DNA from 4 places in the Sedimenticola sp. genome. Region 4 is predicted to be linked to each of the others. Evidence: predicted binding sites of a transcription regulator. Region 4 holds the regulator's gene; each other region holds the start of a gene.

Region 1 (4,185 bases), on a different contig from region 4:
TGTCCGTCCGGGAGATTTTTCCTGCCCGCCACCATCAGGGTGCGGTCGACCCATTTTCTGGCGCTGAGCCGGTAGTCGTTCAGCTGTTTTCCAGCCAGTGAGCGGATCGCTTTTTCCGCCGTTTGCTCCGGATAGACCTCGACTAAACCGTGATATTCGACGCTGCCGGTATCCATATCGAGAATTCGAATCAGGTTGCACTTGGCAACGGTGCCGCCTTTGCTGAAAGGGAGAAACCATTTGGGTTGCACGGCATCCTGAACCAGGGAGAGCAGTTCCTGGCGCTTTGCGGCAGCGGGGACATGGGGTATGAAAATTTTCATCGCATCCTTGAACGTGAGACAGCAATTTCAAGAACAATTATAAGTGACAAGCTTGTCCTAAATGGTGAATTAATCAACTATTTTGTTAATTTTCTACATTTTTTGCGATGGGGTAAAAAAGGGGGCGTTGTTAAAGACCGGTTTCACCGGTCCGCATTAATACGCGGCGCTGAGTTTCAATTCAGAAAGGATTAACTCGAACTTTTCAAATTTCGGATGAGACTCAAGGAAATGGTCGTTCTGGTAGACACGCCCGGCAGCATCCAACTGGTAGACCGGGTGGTAACCCGATTCCGCCAGGGTCTTGATTTCATCGAACAGATTGTCCAGCACCAGCGCGTTGTCACCCTGGCCGATAATCAGCACCATGTGGGGCACCCCTTGCGGCGTGTGGACATAACTGAGCCTCAGCTGATCTTCCGGGATGGATTTACGAATCGCCGGGTCCAGCATCTTGGCAATGCTGATATCCTCGCAATCGCCGGTTCGAAGCTTGACCGTCTCTGTGGGGGATTGCCAATGATCCTGCAGGCTGTCCGGTTTGTACGTAACAAACAGGTTCCATTGGCGGTTGATCTGGGCCAGTTCACTTTTGGTGAGTGTGCCGCGGCTCTTATTGACCTGGGTTTTCTGCTGTACCGTTTGGGTCTTGATTTTATGGGTGGCACAGCCGGACAAAAGGGCGGGCGCCGCCAAGCCAATCAGGAGATAACGAAACAGAGTCTTCATCAGGCAGATACCATAAATCCAAGTCCAATGTTCTGTTTAGGGGCGTTTTGCATAAAAACTTGAGCAAGGCTAGCAAACAAATAGCAATTAATCCATCTCTAAATGCCTGAGTAACTTACTGTATTATTTAGTAAAAAAGAATATAAAGATACATTGGGCGTGGGTAGGCGACAGCAGGATTTGCATCTTGATGGGCGCCCAAATAGCTATTTGGATCGGTGAAGGAAGAAGAGTAACTTGTTGATTTATAATTTTTTACAGAAACCCTGTCGGTGGGCGGATGTTAGTTTGTGTGTCCGATTGGCACAGGGTGAGAGTCAATCTTGGGTGTGAGGGTCGCCTATTGACAGGGGGGCTCCAGATCACCCATCACTTAACTGGATAAGATCGATGGAAACTTCAGAGTTTGGATTCTGGGCTATGCTGATTTTCTGGGGTAGCGCCGTGGGTGGCATTGTTTTGGCCATCAACTGGGCCCGTTTGAAGGGGCGCAACCCGGTAAAACGTGAACTGTTGGAAAAATCCCTTAAGCAGCGACTGGAAAGGGGAGATCTAAGCCGGGAAGCGTATGATCAAAAGCTGGCGGCATTGAAGGACAGCGATTAGCCGTCACGTATCGCTAAAATCGGAGAAGTGAATGAGTAACCCCATACAACCCCCCCTTCGCGGCCAGTGCCTCTGTGGTGGCGTGAAGTACCAAGTGGATGCTATCGAACCCAGGATGGCCCACTGCCATTGCTCGATGTGCAGAAAGTTTCATGGCGCGGCTTTTGCCACCTTTGGCGAAGCAAAATCAGCATCGTTTCATTGGCTGGAAGGGGAGGATCTACTTAAGAGTTATCGTGCGGAAAACGGAACAGTGCGTCGTTTCTGCGCCAATTGTGGCTCCAGCCTGACCTTTGCACCGCCCAAGGATACGGGGGAATACGTCGAATTTACCCTGGGCACCTTGGTGGATGACCCAAAGCTGACACCGGACGCCCATATCTTCGTCGGCTCCAAGGCGGGATGGGATCATATATGCGATCAATTGCCGCAATATGAGGCGGGTAGGGGGAGTCAGCAACTGGATTGAATCCGGTGCCGTATAGTTGACTAACCGTTTGGTCGGCGGTTGTAACGATTTCTATTTTCTGTCGTCGGTTTTATCCGTGCCGGCGGTGTGCTCTCTCTGTTCCCTCTCTTCCTTCCTCTGCACCGTTCCAGGCCGGCCTGTCTGCCGCTGTTGCCAGTTTTCTAGAGTTGGCACAGGGACTGCATAGTCCGGTTATCGCAGTAAATGATTGGGAGAGGACCGTGTCAGATTTCAAACGATCTTCAATGCCTGAAGTGGTGGGCGGTTTGAATCGCTTGCCCGGTTTGGAGCGGGTGTGATGAGTCAACGAGTATTGGTGATCAATGCCCGTGCCGGGCAGGCGGAGCGTCTCACTTTGGCGTTGCAGGAGAACGGTCATGTTGTGTTGGCAACCGAGCCTCTGACTGAACAGTTGGAGACGCAGGTCGAGACCCTGCAACCGGACTTGCTGGTGTTGGACGTCTATCAGCCGGATCAGTCGATGCTGGAGCAGATCAGCCAGATCAGTCGTCGTATACCGCGTCCGGTGGTGATGTTTGCCGATCAGGGCGATAGCGAAACGGCCGCTGCCGCGGTGGATGCCGGTGTGCACGCCTATGTGGTGGATGGCTTCGATGCGGCGCGCCTGGCTTCGATACTGGATGTGGCGATTGCACGGTTCAGGGTTTATCAAACTTTGCGTGATGAGCTGGATCGCACCCGTAGCTTGTTGCGGGAACGCAAAATCGTGGATCGGGCGAAAGGTCTGTTGATGAATAAACGGGGCTGGTCAGAGGAGCAAGCTTACCGCTCATTGCAGAAAATGGCGATGGATCAAAATCGTCGTCTGGTCGACGTGGCGGAGCGGGTCATTGATATGTCGGAGCTGTTTCAATGATCTGCACACTCCCTGGGCGGATTCGTCGAGCAGGCACCGGAATTGTGCAAATCGGGTGGAATAGATGGATGAAAAAAGGGATAGGGGCCGGATTTTCCAGCACTAATCGTACTTTCTTGCCCATTTGTAAAAAGTTGGCCCGCAGTTTGCTGTAGTGAGGATTAACCAGTTTGAAACGCCACGTGGGTGGTTTCAATAGACATTAAGCGGTAGGCCAACGGCGGTCTGCCACGACGGACAAAGGCGTCCATCGCAGCGGGGTTCTGTCCCGCCGTGATGGGCGCTTTTTTATTTTCTGGTCATTAGGAGAGTTAAAAGATGAAAAAGTACCCTCAACGGTATGATTCCTTGGTAAACCAATCGGCGGCATCACAGCCGGGGTATCGCCGCGCCGTGCGATCGACGCTGCTCTGTGCCGGGATTGTTGCCGGAGCTATCCTGGCTACGACAGGTAGTGCTTCGGCTGAAGTGGGCCCACCTGAAAAGGAAGATCTCAAGTTCGGCTTTATCAAGCTGACGGATATGGCGCCGTTGGCAATCGCCTATGAAAAGGGGTACTTCGAAGATGAAGGGCTCTATGTAACGCTGGAAGCGCAGGCCAACTGGAAGGTGTTGCTGGATCGGGTGATCGACGGTGAACTGGACGGGGCGCATATGCTGGCCGGGCAACCGCTTGGTGCCACCATCGGATTCGGTACCCAGGCGCATGTTATCACCGCCTTTTCCATGGACCTGAACGGCAACGGCATCACCGTTTCCAATGATATCTGGGAACAGATGAAACCCTATGTGCCGCATAAAAACGGCAAACCGGTACACCCGATCAAGGCGGACGCCCTGAAGCCGGTAGTAGAGAAATATAAGGACCAGGGCAAGCCATTCAAGATGGGCATGGTGTTCCCGGTATCAACCCATAACTATGAGTTGCGTTATTGGCTGGCGGCCGGCGGTATCAACCCCGGTTACTACGCACCGGCCAAGGGCGATACCAGCGGTACCCTGCAGGCCGATGCATTGCTGTCGGTGACGCCACCACCACAGATGCCGTCCACCATGGAAGCCGGGACTATCTACGGTTATTGCGTCGGCGAACCGTGGAACCAGCAGGCGGTGTTCAAGGGAATTGGCGTACCGGTGGTTACCGATTACGAGATCTGGAAGGATAATCCTGAAAAGGTGTT
Region 2 (4,185 bases), on a different contig from region 4:
CCGGTGGCGCGCATCGCGAGGCCGGTCTCCGAGTAAAGAAACGCAATCAGGGCGATCATCACCACCAGTACGATGACGGCAAACACCATAGGCGTAGTGACGTAGTAGGGGAGCGAGCCGCTCTCAAATGGAGTCAACAGCGTCTCTTCGCCCAGCAGGGCAACGTTAGGCTTGCCCATGATGCGCAGGTTGACGGAGTAGAGAGCGATCATGGTGAGGATGGAGGCCAGCAGGTGCAGGATCTTCAAGCGCACATTGAGCCAGGCGGTGACCAGGCCGGCCGCGGCACCAGCCAGGGCGGCATAGAGGGTGGCGAGCCAGGGGTCGCTGCCGCTGACGATCAGGGTGGCGCTGACGGCGGCACCCAGGGGAAAACTACCGTCCACCGTCAGGTCGGGAAACTGCAGGATGCGGAAGGAGAGAAACACCCCGAAGGCCACCAGTCCGAAGACCAGTCCACTCTCAATGGCACCCAGAAAGGCAATTGAATTCATAGTGAAGGATCGGTTGACTGTGAGGCACCGGGCGCGGTGCCTCACAGGTGAGATATAAAGACTATTCGATGATCTTGCTGGCCCGTGCGATCAGCGCCGGTGACAGGGTAACCCCCATCTTTTCTGCTGACGCCGGGTTCAGGTATAGCTCGGTTTTCTGTACGGTCTCCACCGGGATGTCGCCGGGCTTTTCGCCGTTCAGCACCTGGGCGGCCATGCGTCCGGTCTGCCGGCCCACGTCATAGTAGTTGAAGCCGACGGCCGCTGCCGCACCCCGTTCTACCGAGGAAGTGTCGCCGGCGATCACCGGCAGTTTGGCCTGTTGCCCGACTCGAACTACGCTCTCAAAGGCGGAGACCACGGTATTGTCGGTGGGGACATAGATAGCATCGACCTTGCCCACCAGCGAGCGTGCGGCCGCCAGTACCTCCGCCGACTTGGCTGCGCCGCCTTCCACAATTTCCCAGCCGCGCTTGGCTGCTGCCGCCTTCAGTTGATTGACGCTGCTGACCGAGTTGGCTTCACCCGGATTGAACAGTACGCCGAGACGCTGGGTGGTGGGTACGATTTCAGCAATCAGATCCAGATGCCGTTCCAGCGGCAGCGCGTCGCTGGTGCCGGTGATCAGGCCGCCCGGTTTTTCCAGATTGCTAACCAGCTTGGCGGCTAGCGGATCCGTCACGGCACTGAAGATCAGTGGAATGTCACGTGCCGAGGCGGCCAGGGTCTGGGCCGAAGGGGTAGAGATGCCGATCACCAGGTCCGGCCGATCACCGGCGAACTTCCGCGCAATCTGGGCTGCCGTTGAGGGGCTTCCCTGGGCGCTTTCATAACTCCACTGCAGATTCTTTCCGAAGACGAAGCCCCGTTCAGCCAGTTCATCCTTTACGCCCTGGCGTACCGCGTCCAGCGCAGGGTGTTCGACGATCTGGGTAATCGCTACATGCTTGTCGGCGGCCAGTAAGGGTGTGGATACAACCAGTGCAATGGTCACTGTCGCGGCACAGCGTAGCAATCGGTGCTTCAAAAGGCGCATTTTCATAGCGGGATTCTTAGAGGTTATTCATCACATGGTTGAGTATGGAACGTTCATAATACCCCCATTGCCCGGTTAACTCAGCCGTCAATTATGTGGTTCACGCGGATGTATAAGACTTTGATTTATGATGGGTGAGCTACATAAACACTGCTGCGATCTGGCTTGTTGACGGTTTCTAGTTTGCGATGGCCTGCGGTAAAACACTGTTTCCGAGAATAGTTGTTGCGCAATAGCTTGGATTTCTATTCAAGAAAAGCCATAGGTTATGTCAGGTAATTTTACAAATCGTTGAGAGACGGTGTGTATCTATTCGACTATCGTGTCGCCATATTGGATTAATATATTTGTAATTCAATTAGTTACAGTTCATGATCATTGACTTGGTACATTCATTGCTTATGGATCACAGTAGGGCTACTTGGTAGCAATATTTGGTTGTCGAGTGCAGACGCAAGACAAGAATTTTAGATTAGGGAGAGATTCGAGATGATCGGAAAATTTAAAGTAGCGGTTGTAGTGGCCGCAATGACGATCAGCGCAACGGCTAACGCTACCATCGCGACTGTATTCGATGGTATTTCGGCAGGTGTCGCTGATTTCGATTCAACGGTGACCGGCACCGGCGCAACAGTGAATTTTGACATCTGGTCAGGCTTGTCGAGTGGCGCCAGTATTGATCGTGGCGACTACGTAATCACCCAGAATGATGGTGGTATTGGTGGCGTGACCACTTACGGTTCCATGTCAGGGCAGGTTATTGGTATCAACCCCGCCGGCGGTGGCAGCGATCCACGTACCGATCCCTTGGACTACTTCAATAGTGGTATCACTTTTACCTTCGATAGCGCTGTCAATGCCGTCGGGTTTGAGGTGGGCGATTGGGCTACCTGCTGTTATAACCCGGTAACCGAACTGTTTATCTCCTTCGATGGTGGCGCGCCTATCCTGGTCGCCAGCGCAAACACCTCTTCAGATGGTCTGTTTCCGTCACAGGATACCGGTTTTAACGTGTTTGAAATTTTTGTTGCCGCCTTCGACGATACCGGTGATTTCACCCAAGTTTCTTTCTGGGGCAACGGTATCGGTGAGTTTCTGGTCGCTGGCGGACAACTGCGCTATGCGTTGATTGAACAAGGTAGTCTGCCAGGGGTACCGGTTCCAGCTCCACTCGCACTGATGGGGATTGGTCTGCTGGGTATGGCTTGGCGCGGACGGAAGCGGGCTTCCTGCTGATCAGGAAGTTTCGGCGCTAGGCTAGGCCGTAAACTTATGTATAGAAGCCCTCGCTGCAAAGCGGGGGCTTTTTTTATGTAGTGGCATAAACTGCTCACCGACATAATGCGGGTAAGCGCCATAGTTGAAAATACTGGTGATTATCCCTATCTCCTAATTCGCCGGTCATTATTTATGGAGCTTTGACAGATGAAGCGGATTATTCTTTTTCTTGCCACCAACCTGGCGGTGATCGCTGTACTATCGGTTACCCTGCGTCTGTTGGGTGTGGAGCGTATTCTTGATCAACAGGGGGCCGGTCTTGATATTAACTCTCTGGTGATATTTGCTGCCGTGTTGGGTTTTGGTGGTTCGCTGGTCTCCCTGTTTATATCCAAATGGACCGCCAAGAGGATGATGGGGCTTCGGGTGATTGAGACCCCATCGTCCACGGCTGAACAGTGGTTGGTGAATACGGTCCAGCGGCAGGCGCAGCAAGTCGGAATCGGTATGCCGGAGGTGGCGATCTACGAGGGTGCGGAGATGAACGCCTTCGCTACCGGCTGGAATCGTAACGATGCCCTGGTAGCGGTGAGCAGTGGTTTGCTGCAACAGATGGATCGTGCCGAGGTCGAAGCGGTGCTGGGGCATGAGATAAGCCATATCGCCAATGGCGATATGGTTACCCTGGCGCTGATCCAGGGAGTGGTGAATACGTTCGTGATAGTGCTCTCAAGGGTGGTGGGGCATCTCGTGGATCGGGTAGTGTTTAAGACGGAACGCGGACATGGTCCGGCCTTCTGGGTCACCACTATCGTGGCTGAACTGGTACTGGGGTTTCTTGCAAGCATTATCGTATTCTGGTTCTCACGTCAGCGTGAGTACCGGGCCGATGCCGGCGGTGCAAAATTGGCCGGGGGCAATAGTATGATTAATGCCCTGGCCCGCCTCGGTGGCGTACAACCAGGTGAGGGATTACCGGATCAGTTGGCGGCCTTCGGTATCGCTGGCGGTAAAGGGCTGAGTGATCTGTTCCGCACTCATCCGCGTATCGAGGAGCGGATCGCACGCCTGCGTGAGCAAAGTTGAGGTGACTCGGATTGTCGTCCGTTTGCCGGTTTACGCTGCCAGTGAATCGGCGGATTTCATCGATCAAAGGATAGGACTTGCTATGGGTGTGTTGAGAATGGCCGTTGTTCTGCTGGTAGCGGTGCTGTTGAGTGGCTGCATGACGGTAGCGGAAAAGGAGGCGATTGAAGCGTTGCCCATGTATGGACAGCCTGAGCTGGCGCGTTCTGACTACCTGAAATCAGAAGATGCGGCTTTCATTAAACAGACATCGTTTCGCTATCGCGGCGATGTGAAGCAGGCCAGTCGGGATTGGGTGAAACGGGCCGATGGGCTATTGCACATGGGGGATACGGACGCCGCCATGCGGCA
Region 3 (4,185 bases), on a different contig from region 4:
ATCACACAGAGACCCACTTCGAGCATGACCGAGTTGAAGTTCCAGTTGGAAGGCATGGCAATGTTATAAAACTGCCAGTAGCGTCCCATATCGAAAAAGGCGCCAAAACCACCCAACGCGTAACCGAACAGACTGGCCAGGATGGCCGGCCGAATCAGCGGGTGGTATTTACCTTTGTTAAAGACATAGATCACAAAGGCCAGGGCGTAACCGCCACAGGCCAGGGCCGTTCCGACCACCACGTCATAGACTACCCAGATACCCCAGGGATAGCCCGAATTGATGTTGGCGACCGCACCCAATCCATCGGCAAAACGCACACCGAGGAAATAGAGCCCAATCGCGGCCAGTACGCCCAGGAACATGAATGGCAGGGTAAGGATCTTACCTTCTACCGGCTGATGTTCACTCATGGTTCACCTCAATTAGTTAGGGCCAGGGACGACTATTCGTCATCCTGGTCCGAGTTGCTGGTGTTGCGCTTGACCACATAGGCCAGCCCCGCCAAGGCGATCGCCGGTGCGATCATGCCCTTATAGAGCGTGTGCTGAACCCCTTCCGCGATCGACGCGTAGGAGCGGTCAGGCAGTTCCGGCATACCCAGTTTTTTCAACGGCACACCCGCGATATGCATCACCTGGGTTCCCCCCACCTCATGCTCACCGTAAATATGCTGCTGATAGGTGGGCGCCGTCTTCTCATGGGTATGCAGCGCGTCATTCACGTTGCCCCGTGGATAGGTGTAGGTGTCACCCGCCTTGGCGGCGAGGCGTCGCTTCGCCTCGGCCAGCAGATCCTTACGCGGACCAAACAGCGTAGCGCCGGTCGGACACACCTCGGCACAGCCCGGCAACAGCCCCTGGGAGATACGCTCCACCCCGGCCTGATTGCAGAAGAAGCACTTCTGGATCTGCCCTTTGGCGTTGTGGAATTCGTATTGAGGGATGCTGAATGGGCAACCCACCATGCAGTTACGGCAACCGATACAGGTATCCGGGTTGTACTGCACAATGCCGGAAACTGGATTCTTGGTCAGCGCGGAAACCGGACAACCGGATACACAGGCCGGATCGACGCAGTGCATACAACTCTTCTTGGCAAATGAAAAACCGTCGATCTCTCGATCTTTCTGCTCGGAGTTACCGTTCTTGTATACCTTGATCACGTTGTAGGTTGAGCCGGACACCCCGCGCGAGGCGTCGTACTGCACATCCTCACCCATGGCCACAGGCGGCAGACCGTTGATCTCTTTGCAGGCCCGGACACACGCCTTGCAACCGACACACAAGGTGGCGTCATAGAGGATACCGATGGCATTCTCCAATGGCTCCTTGTTGGGCCTGGCCTCGGCGCTACCGGCACTGCAAAGTGCGGCGGCTCCGCCGGCTGCGGCTTTAAGAAAATCTCTACGTTTCATAACGCCCCCTTAACCCTGACTGTCGCCGTCACCCGCCTTATCGCTATTTCCCAGCTTTTTGGCAGCCATGGCTGTGGCGCCGACTGCGGCACCAATCACACCACCTACCAGTGCGGCAGCACCCGGCGTGGCACTGTTGGTTCCCGGACGGTCGTTGACATAAGGGAAGGCATTGGGTGGCGCATGGGTCTTCACATTCGCCAGCTGATGAATACCTTTGGTGAATCCCACGCCTTGCTCGGTACACCCGAAGCAGGGATGGCCCACTCCGACCGGCCAGGCACCACCGCCCACATCACCGAATTCAACGGCGGGGCAGTTGGCGTAGGTCTCGGGACCTTTACAACCCAGTTTGTAGAGGCAGTAGCCCTTCTGATGACCCTCGTCGCCAAACTCCAATGCGAAACGCCCGGCGTCGAAGTGGGGACGGCGCTCGCAGTTCTCGTGGATCAACCGGCCATAAGCAAACTTGGGTCGGTTCAGGTGATCCAGCCCCGGCAGTTTGCCGAAGGTGACGAAGTGCAGCACGGTGGAGAGGAAGTTATAGGGGTTGGGCGGGCAACCGGGAATAGTTACCACCGTCTTGTCCGGTAGGATATCCGGGGCACCCTTCGCTTCAGTGGGATTGATGCCACTGGAGGGGATACCACCCCAGGAAGCGCAGGAGCCGATGGATACGATCGCCGCCGCACCTTCAGCCGCTTCCTTTACATGTTCCAACATAGTCTTGCCACCGATCTTGCAGTAGATGCCGCCATCCTTGACCGGTGTCGCCCCCTCAATCACCAACAGGTACTTGCCCTTGTTGGCTTTCATGGATGCCTGCTTGGCCGCTTCCACCTGATGTCCGGCCGCAGCGGCCAAGGTCTCATGGTAGTCCAATGAGATCAGATCAAGGATCAGCGTCTCAATGGTGGGGTGCTCGGAACGTAGCAGGGATTCGGTACACCCTGTGCATTCCTGACCATGAAGCCATATTACCGGCGGCCTCGCCTTTGGACTGGCAACCGCCTTGGCCATCGCCATCGCATCGCTGGTGGTCAGTCCCATGGTCGCAGCTACGCCGGTACAGAACTTCATAAAGTCCCGTCGCGATACGCCCAGTCTCTTCTCGAGTTGCTCGAAATTGCGCTCGTCGTTCATTAACCCCTACCTCAATTGTCGGTCCTGGAAGGTTAGTTATCTGGTATGTCTGTGCATCTGGCAGTCTCGGTGCCGCCATTCCAGGGGTAAGTACAATTTCCATGCCAAGGAAAAGGTAGAGTGGATTTTGATCAACGATTCATGGGCTTGGCAGGACATCTGACATATGTCAGATGCCAGTATCGGAAGGAGAAATTTCAGTAAAAACTATAAAGCGGTAACTTTGTTGTCATATTTAGAGCAAAAATCAGACATGACCATTTCCCACTCTTTTGCCCTGGAAATAGAGATACCATAATATTTCCTCAGCCACTCAGAGCACGAATGGCGTGCCACTGACGTGACAGCGATTCACGATCATCCGGATGGGCGATGGCTATCAGCGCCTCGGCCCGCTCATTCAGGGTCCGACCATACAGGTTGGCGACACCGTACTCGGTAACGATGTAGTGGACATGGGAACGGGTGGTGACCACGCCGCCACCCGGCTTGAGCGTTGGCACGATACGCGAGGCGCCATGGCGAGCCCGGCTTGGTAGGGCGATGATCGGTTTGCCACCTTCCGACAGCGAGGCGCCACGGATAAAGTCCATCTGCCCCCCAACACCCGAAATAATGCGGTGGCCGATCGAGTCGGCGCAGACTTGACCGGTCAAATCCACTTCGACGGCGGAATTGATGGCGGTAACGCGCGGATTCTTGGCAATCTCGTGAGGCGAATTCACCCAATCGATCCGCGCCTGGATGACCGACGGATTATCGTCAATAAAGTCATAGACCCGCCGGGAACCCATGATAAAGCCCGAAACCGTCTTACCGCGGTGGGTCTTTTTGCACGAATTATCTACCGCGCCGTTTTCGATCAGATCAAGCAGGCCATCCGACCACATCTCGGTATGCACCCCCAGATGGCGATGCCCCCGCAACGCCGCCAGCACCGCATCCGGAATGGCGCCGATCCCCATCTGCAGGGTGGCACCATCCTCAATCAGCGCCGCCGCATGCTCGCCGATTGCCCGCTCTACCTCCCCTAATCGGGGGCGCGGCACTTCCGGGATCGGGTCATCCACCTCGATGCAATGGTCGATTCGTGAGATATGGATAAAACCATCCCCATGCACCCGCGGCATTTGCGGATTGATTTGGGCGATCACAATTCGTGCCACATGGATTGCTTCCAGGGCCACATCGACACTGCAACCCAGGGTACAAAACCCCTGTCTATCCGGGGGGGAGAGATGCACCAGGGCCACATCAATCGGTCGTTCGCCGGAGCGGAACAGGGCCGGTATCTCAGAGAGGAAACAGGGTAGATAATCGACCCGACCGCCATCGAAATAGCCACGCATATTGCCACCCACGAACAGATTGGCGACCCGGAAACTCGCCGCAAAGTCCGGATCGGCATAGCGGGCCTCGCCAAAGGTGTGCAGATGCATCACCTCTACATCCCGAAGTCGGCCGGCATGGGAAACCAGCCCCTCGATCAAGCGCAACGGGGTCGAGGCGGCTCCCTGAACAAAGATCCGTTGCCCGGAATCCACGACTGACAACGCTTCATGCGCATCTTTATGTTGTTTCATATTGATTACCTGATTCCCAGTGTCGGATTTTAGGCGTAAAAT
Region 4 (4,185 bases):
AAACGGTGCCATCAACTTCCGCTCGTAGCTGATCGCCTCCGCCAACGGCCTGGCACCACCGGTCAGCGGATGTCGGCGGCGGGTTTCGCTGAAGCGTTTAATCAGCGTTTCGTCCTGCGCCTCCAGGAATATCACCTCGTAGCGGATTTTCTGTGTCTTCAGCGGTTGCAGCAGGTTGGCGATACTCTCGAACTCGGCCGGCGCATTGCGCGCGTCAATACTGATGGCGACCAATTCAAAGCGTTTGTCCTGTCTGTTGACCAGCTCGCCCGCCAATGCGGGGAGCAGGAAAACGGGCAGGTTGTCGATGCAATAGTAGCCCTCATCTTCCAGGGTGTGCAGTGCGACGCTTTTTCCAGAACCTGAAAGTCCGGTGATGATGGCCAACTTCATAGGGTCTCCGTTACCTCTGTTTACACCTTTGGGTAGTTAGGGCGTGTCTTCCTGCAGCGATAACAGAGATCCTTCTAAGGTGGGTGACAGATCAGCCGTTGGCGCTTTTCGGTATGGGCTCCTGTTGTATGAATGCCTGCAGCAGTGCCTCCCTGTCTTGGCTTTTACGCAGGCGCTGACAGAATGTTTCGTCACTGAACAGGGTAGCCAGTTTTGCCAAAAGCTGCAGATGTTCTTCGGTTGCCTCTTCGGGGACCAGGAGGCCGAAAACCAGATCCACCGGTTTTTGATCGATGGCGTCAAAATCGGCGCCTGACTGGAGTTGAATGAAAGCGCCACGTGCTTCGGTGACGCCGGCTACGCGGGCGTGAGGCAGGGCGATGCCATGCCCCAGCCCGGTGCTGCCTAATCGTTCCCGCTCGAGCAGTTTGTCGAACACCGTGCCCTGATTTAGCTCCTCCGAGGCCGTTGCCAGCAGGCCTGCTATCTCTTCGAGTATGCGCTTTTTACTAGCAGCCGGATTCGCCACGCTGATGCGTTCGGCATTTATGAAATTTGCGGGAAACATGGTTTTGCCTGTTGATTAGATTTCAGCGTTGGCAGGATCGATTCCTTTCATGCCTACACCATTGCGGTGATTGGTACTCTTCTCCTTGAGTTTTTTGACCTGTCGGTCGACTTTGTCCACCAGACCATCGATGGCGGCATACATATCTTCTTCTACACAGTCTGCAAAGACATCGGCGCCATTCACGTGGAGTGTGGCTTCGGCCTTTTGGCGCAGCTTCTCGACACTCAGAATGACATGGATTTTGGTGACATGGTCAAAGTGTCGCTCCAAACGTTCGAACTTTGTCTCGACATAATTGCGCATGGCTTCGGTGATGTCCACATGGTGACCGGTGATGCTGATTTGCATGATTTGCTCCTTGGTTACTGGCCTCTAGACGAGGCGCTTGCGCTCGTTTGATGGCGGTATCGCCATAGACTCGCGGTATTTTGCTACCGTCCGCCGTGCGACCTGAATGCCCTGATCGGCGAGTATGCTCGCCAATTTGTTGTCGCTGAGAGGCTTGTTCGGCTTCTCGGCAGCGACCAGTTTTTTGATCAGTGCGCGTATCGCGGTGGCGGAACACTCTCCGCCTCCAGCCGTGCTGACATGACTGGAGAAAAAATATTTGAACTCGAGCGTACCCCGGGGGGTATGCATATATTTTTGTGTGGTGACCCGTGAAATGGTGGATTCGTGCAGTTCCAGGGCTTCGGCGATATCCCTTAGCACCAACGGTTTCATCGCCTCTTCGCCGTGTTCGAAGAACCCCCGCTGCAGTTCGACAATCTTGGTCGCCACCCTTAACAGTGTTTCGTTGCGGCTCATCAGGCTTTTGATAAACCAGCGCGCTTCCTGAAGATGATTCTTCAGATAGTTGTTGTCATCGCTGTTGTCGGCACGGCGGATCAGTCGCGCATATTCCGGATTGACCCTGAGTTTGGGCGCCGCTTCGGCATTCAGGTCCACGTGCCATGTGCCATCCCGGCGCGTCACGAAGACATCTGGAATGACGTATTGGGGTTCAGTTTCGGCCACCAGGCTGCCTGGGCGCGGTATTAGCGAACGGATCAACTGGTTGATCGATTTCAGCGTGTCATCATCGATCTTCAGCTTGCGCTTGATCTGGTTATGATCCTGCTGGGCCAAAAGCTCAAAGTGATCGCTGATCAGGCGGGTGGTGAGCGCCATGGCCGGATGGGGCTCCGGAAGTTGACGCAGTTGGATCAGCAAGCACTCCTGCAGATTGCGTGCGCCCACCCCTGGTGGATCGAATTGTTGAATTCGGTGCAGTACCGCTTCAATCTCATCCAACTCGACCTCTTGAGCGGCCATGCTGTCGAGTATCTCCTCCAGTTCCATTCGCAGGTAGCCATCCTCATCGATGCCGTCGATGATGGAGACGGCAATCTCGCGATCCAGATCGCTGAACGGCGTCAGGTTTAACTGCCAGGTGAGATAGTCGTAGAGGGTGCGTGCACTGCGGCGCTGGGAGAGGTAGTCATTGTCACCCGAGTCTCCCCGCGAGGCGAGCCCGGAAGAGGGAGGGAGCGCGCTGTCGTATACATCATCCCAGCCGCTGTCCACCGGCAGATCTTCCGGCATGGAGTTTGCCTCGCCGTTGATCTCTTTTTCGTTATTGAGGTCGTTGCTGGTGGCTTTATCCCCTTTCAAGCCATCGCCATTGAGCCGCTCAATAACGCTTTGCTGTTCGTTGCGGCGGGCGTCTTCCCGCGCGCTGTTGTCCTCTTCGGTCTCCAACATCAGGTTGGAATCCAGCGCTTCCTGGATCTCCTGCTTGAGATCCAGGGTCGAAAGCTGCAGCAACCGTATGGCCTGCTGCAATTGCGGCGTCATGGTGAGATGCTGGCCAAGTCGAAGCTGGAGCGTTTGCTTCATGCGGTTATCTAGATCTGGTACGTAATTTGTATGTTTTTCACAGCTTCATTCTAGCGTAAAAAGCGAACAGGCGCACAAGGAGAAAATGCTTTGTTGCTGTGAATCAAACCTAAGTCGATTGGTTATAAACTGAACTCTTTTCCCAAATAGACCGAACGGACTTCCTCGTTGGCCAAAATCTGCTCCGGTTCGCCCTCGGCCAGCACCTTCCCCTCGCTGATGATATAGGCGCGCTGGCAGATTCCCAGCGTTTCCCGCACGTTGTGGTCGGTTATCAGTATACCGATGCCGCGGGCAGAGAGCTCCCGGATGATGTTCTGGATATCCTTGACCGAGATGGGGTCGATGCCGGCAAAGGGTTCATCCAGCAGGATAAAGCGCGGCTCCATGGCGAGCGAGCGGGCGATCTCGAGGCGCCGCCGCTCACCTCCGGAGAGGCTCATCGCCTGGTTGTTGCGCAGATGGGTGAGATTAAAATCCACCAGCAAGGCTTCACAAGCCTCGATCTTTTCCGGTCGATCCAGATCTTTGCGGGTCTCGAGTATGGCGAAGATGTTGTTGAAGACGGTTAGCTTTCGGAATATAGACGGTTCCTGGGCCAGATAACCCAGCCCGAGGCGGGCCCGGGCATGCATAGGCAGGGCCGTGATGTCGTGTCCATCTATCTTGATGGTTCCCCCTTCCGACGGCACCAGCCCGGCTATCATATAGAAGCAGGTGGTTTTACCGGCGCCGTTGGGGCCCAGTAATCCGACCACCTCTCCGCTGGAGAGATTGAGTGAAACACCGTTCACGACGGCGCGGCGGCGATAATGTTTCGCCAGATTTTCGGCAGTTAAGACAGTCATCGGTGAGTTACTTTTTACCGCCGATGGTTACCTTGACACGCTCTTTACCCTTGGCGCTGGTGCCGGCCTTGACCACGGCCCGTGCGCGGTCGTAAATGATCCGGTCGCTTTTAAAGGTGTCCTTGCCCTGAGTGAGCACGGCATCGCCGGTCATATTGATGATTTCACTGTTGGCGAAGTATTCGGCCTTTTTTGCTCGACCCTTGATCGTTCCCTTGTCGCCCTCGGTGTCTTGTTGAAAGGTGACCGGGTTTCCGACGGCCTCAATCTGATCATTCTGCTCCTTACGCTGGGTAACGGTGACTTTGTCCGCCTTAAGGATAATACTTCCCTGTGTCAGTACCACATTACCTTTATAGGTGCTGATACCGCTGCGGTCGTCGATGTCTACGCCATCCGCTTCGATATAGATAGGCTGATCCTTGTCCGACTGCAGGGCGCTGGTCAGTCCTGGCAGGATCAGCATCAGGGCAAGGGCGAACCACCGGCGGCCAG

What was found. The regulator sigma-54, encoded in region 4, starts transcription at its own class of promoters, with help from an activator protein. The targets are predictions, from matches to a motif close to TGGCANGNTNCNTGCTT.
Region 1: a site for sigma-54 is predicted at 2,296-2,312, ahead of ACQY5R_RS16440 (ANTAR domain-containing response regulator). Genes of this name have one in related genera too.
Region 2: a site for sigma-54 is predicted at 1,915-1,931, ahead of ACQY5R_RS01225 (PEP-CTERM sorting domain-containing protein). Genes of this name have one in related genera too.
Region 3: a site for sigma-54 is predicted at 2,651-2,667, ahead of ACQY5R_RS08300 (hydrogenase small subunit). Genes of this name have one in related genera too.

What each region holds. Positions count from the first base shown of each region.
Region 1 covers NZ_JBNKFS010000029.1:8,905-13,089, forward strand. Annotated here, with positions in the region: gene ACQY5R_RS16420 (hypothetical protein) at 1-323, opposite strand, end outside; gene ACQY5R_RS16425 (transglutaminase-like cysteine peptidase) at 480-1,052, opposite strand; gene ACQY5R_RS16430 (hypothetical protein) at 1,443-1,658, shown strand; gene ACQY5R_RS16435 (GFA family protein) at 1,690-2,127, shown strand; gene ACQY5R_RS16440 (ANTAR domain-containing response regulator) at 2,426-3,004, shown strand; gene ACQY5R_RS16445 (CmpA/NrtA family ABC transporter substrate-binding protein) at 3,323-4,185, shown strand, end outside.
Region 2 covers NZ_JBNKFS010000001.1:250,879-255,063, reverse strand. Annotated here, with positions in the region: gene ACQY5R_RS01235 (ABC transporter permease) at 1-494, opposite strand, end outside; gene ACQY5R_RS01230 (ABC transporter substrate-binding protein) at 556-1,536, opposite strand; gene ACQY5R_RS01225 (PEP-CTERM sorting domain-containing protein) at 2,020-2,766, shown strand; gene htpX (protease HtpX) at 2,956-3,834, shown strand; gene ACQY5R_RS01215 (tetratricopeptide repeat protein) at 3,932-4,185, shown strand, end outside.
Region 3 covers NZ_JBNKFS010000009.1:97,942-102,126, reverse strand. Annotated here, with positions in the region: gene hybB (Ni/Fe-hydrogenase cytochrome b subunit) at 1-413, opposite strand, end outside; gene hybA (hydrogenase 2 operon protein HybA) at 446-1,417, opposite strand; gene ACQY5R_RS08300 (hydrogenase small subunit) at 1,427-2,560, opposite strand; gene ACQY5R_RS08295 (acetyl-CoA hydrolase/transferase family protein) at 2,866-4,143, opposite strand.
Region 4 covers NZ_JBNKFS010000013.1:94,122-98,306, reverse strand. Annotated here, with positions in the region: gene rapZ (RNase adapter RapZ) at 1-393, opposite strand, end outside; gene ptsN (PTS IIA-like nitrogen regulatory protein PtsN) at 485-961, opposite strand; gene hpf (ribosome hibernation-promoting factor, HPF/YfiA family) at 977-1,312, opposite strand; gene ACQY5R_RS10900 (RNA polymerase factor sigma-54) at 1,337-2,842, opposite strand; gene lptB (LPS export ABC transporter ATP-binding protein) at 2,965-3,690, opposite strand; gene lptA (lipopolysaccharide transport periplasmic protein LptA) at 3,698-4,185, opposite strand, start outside.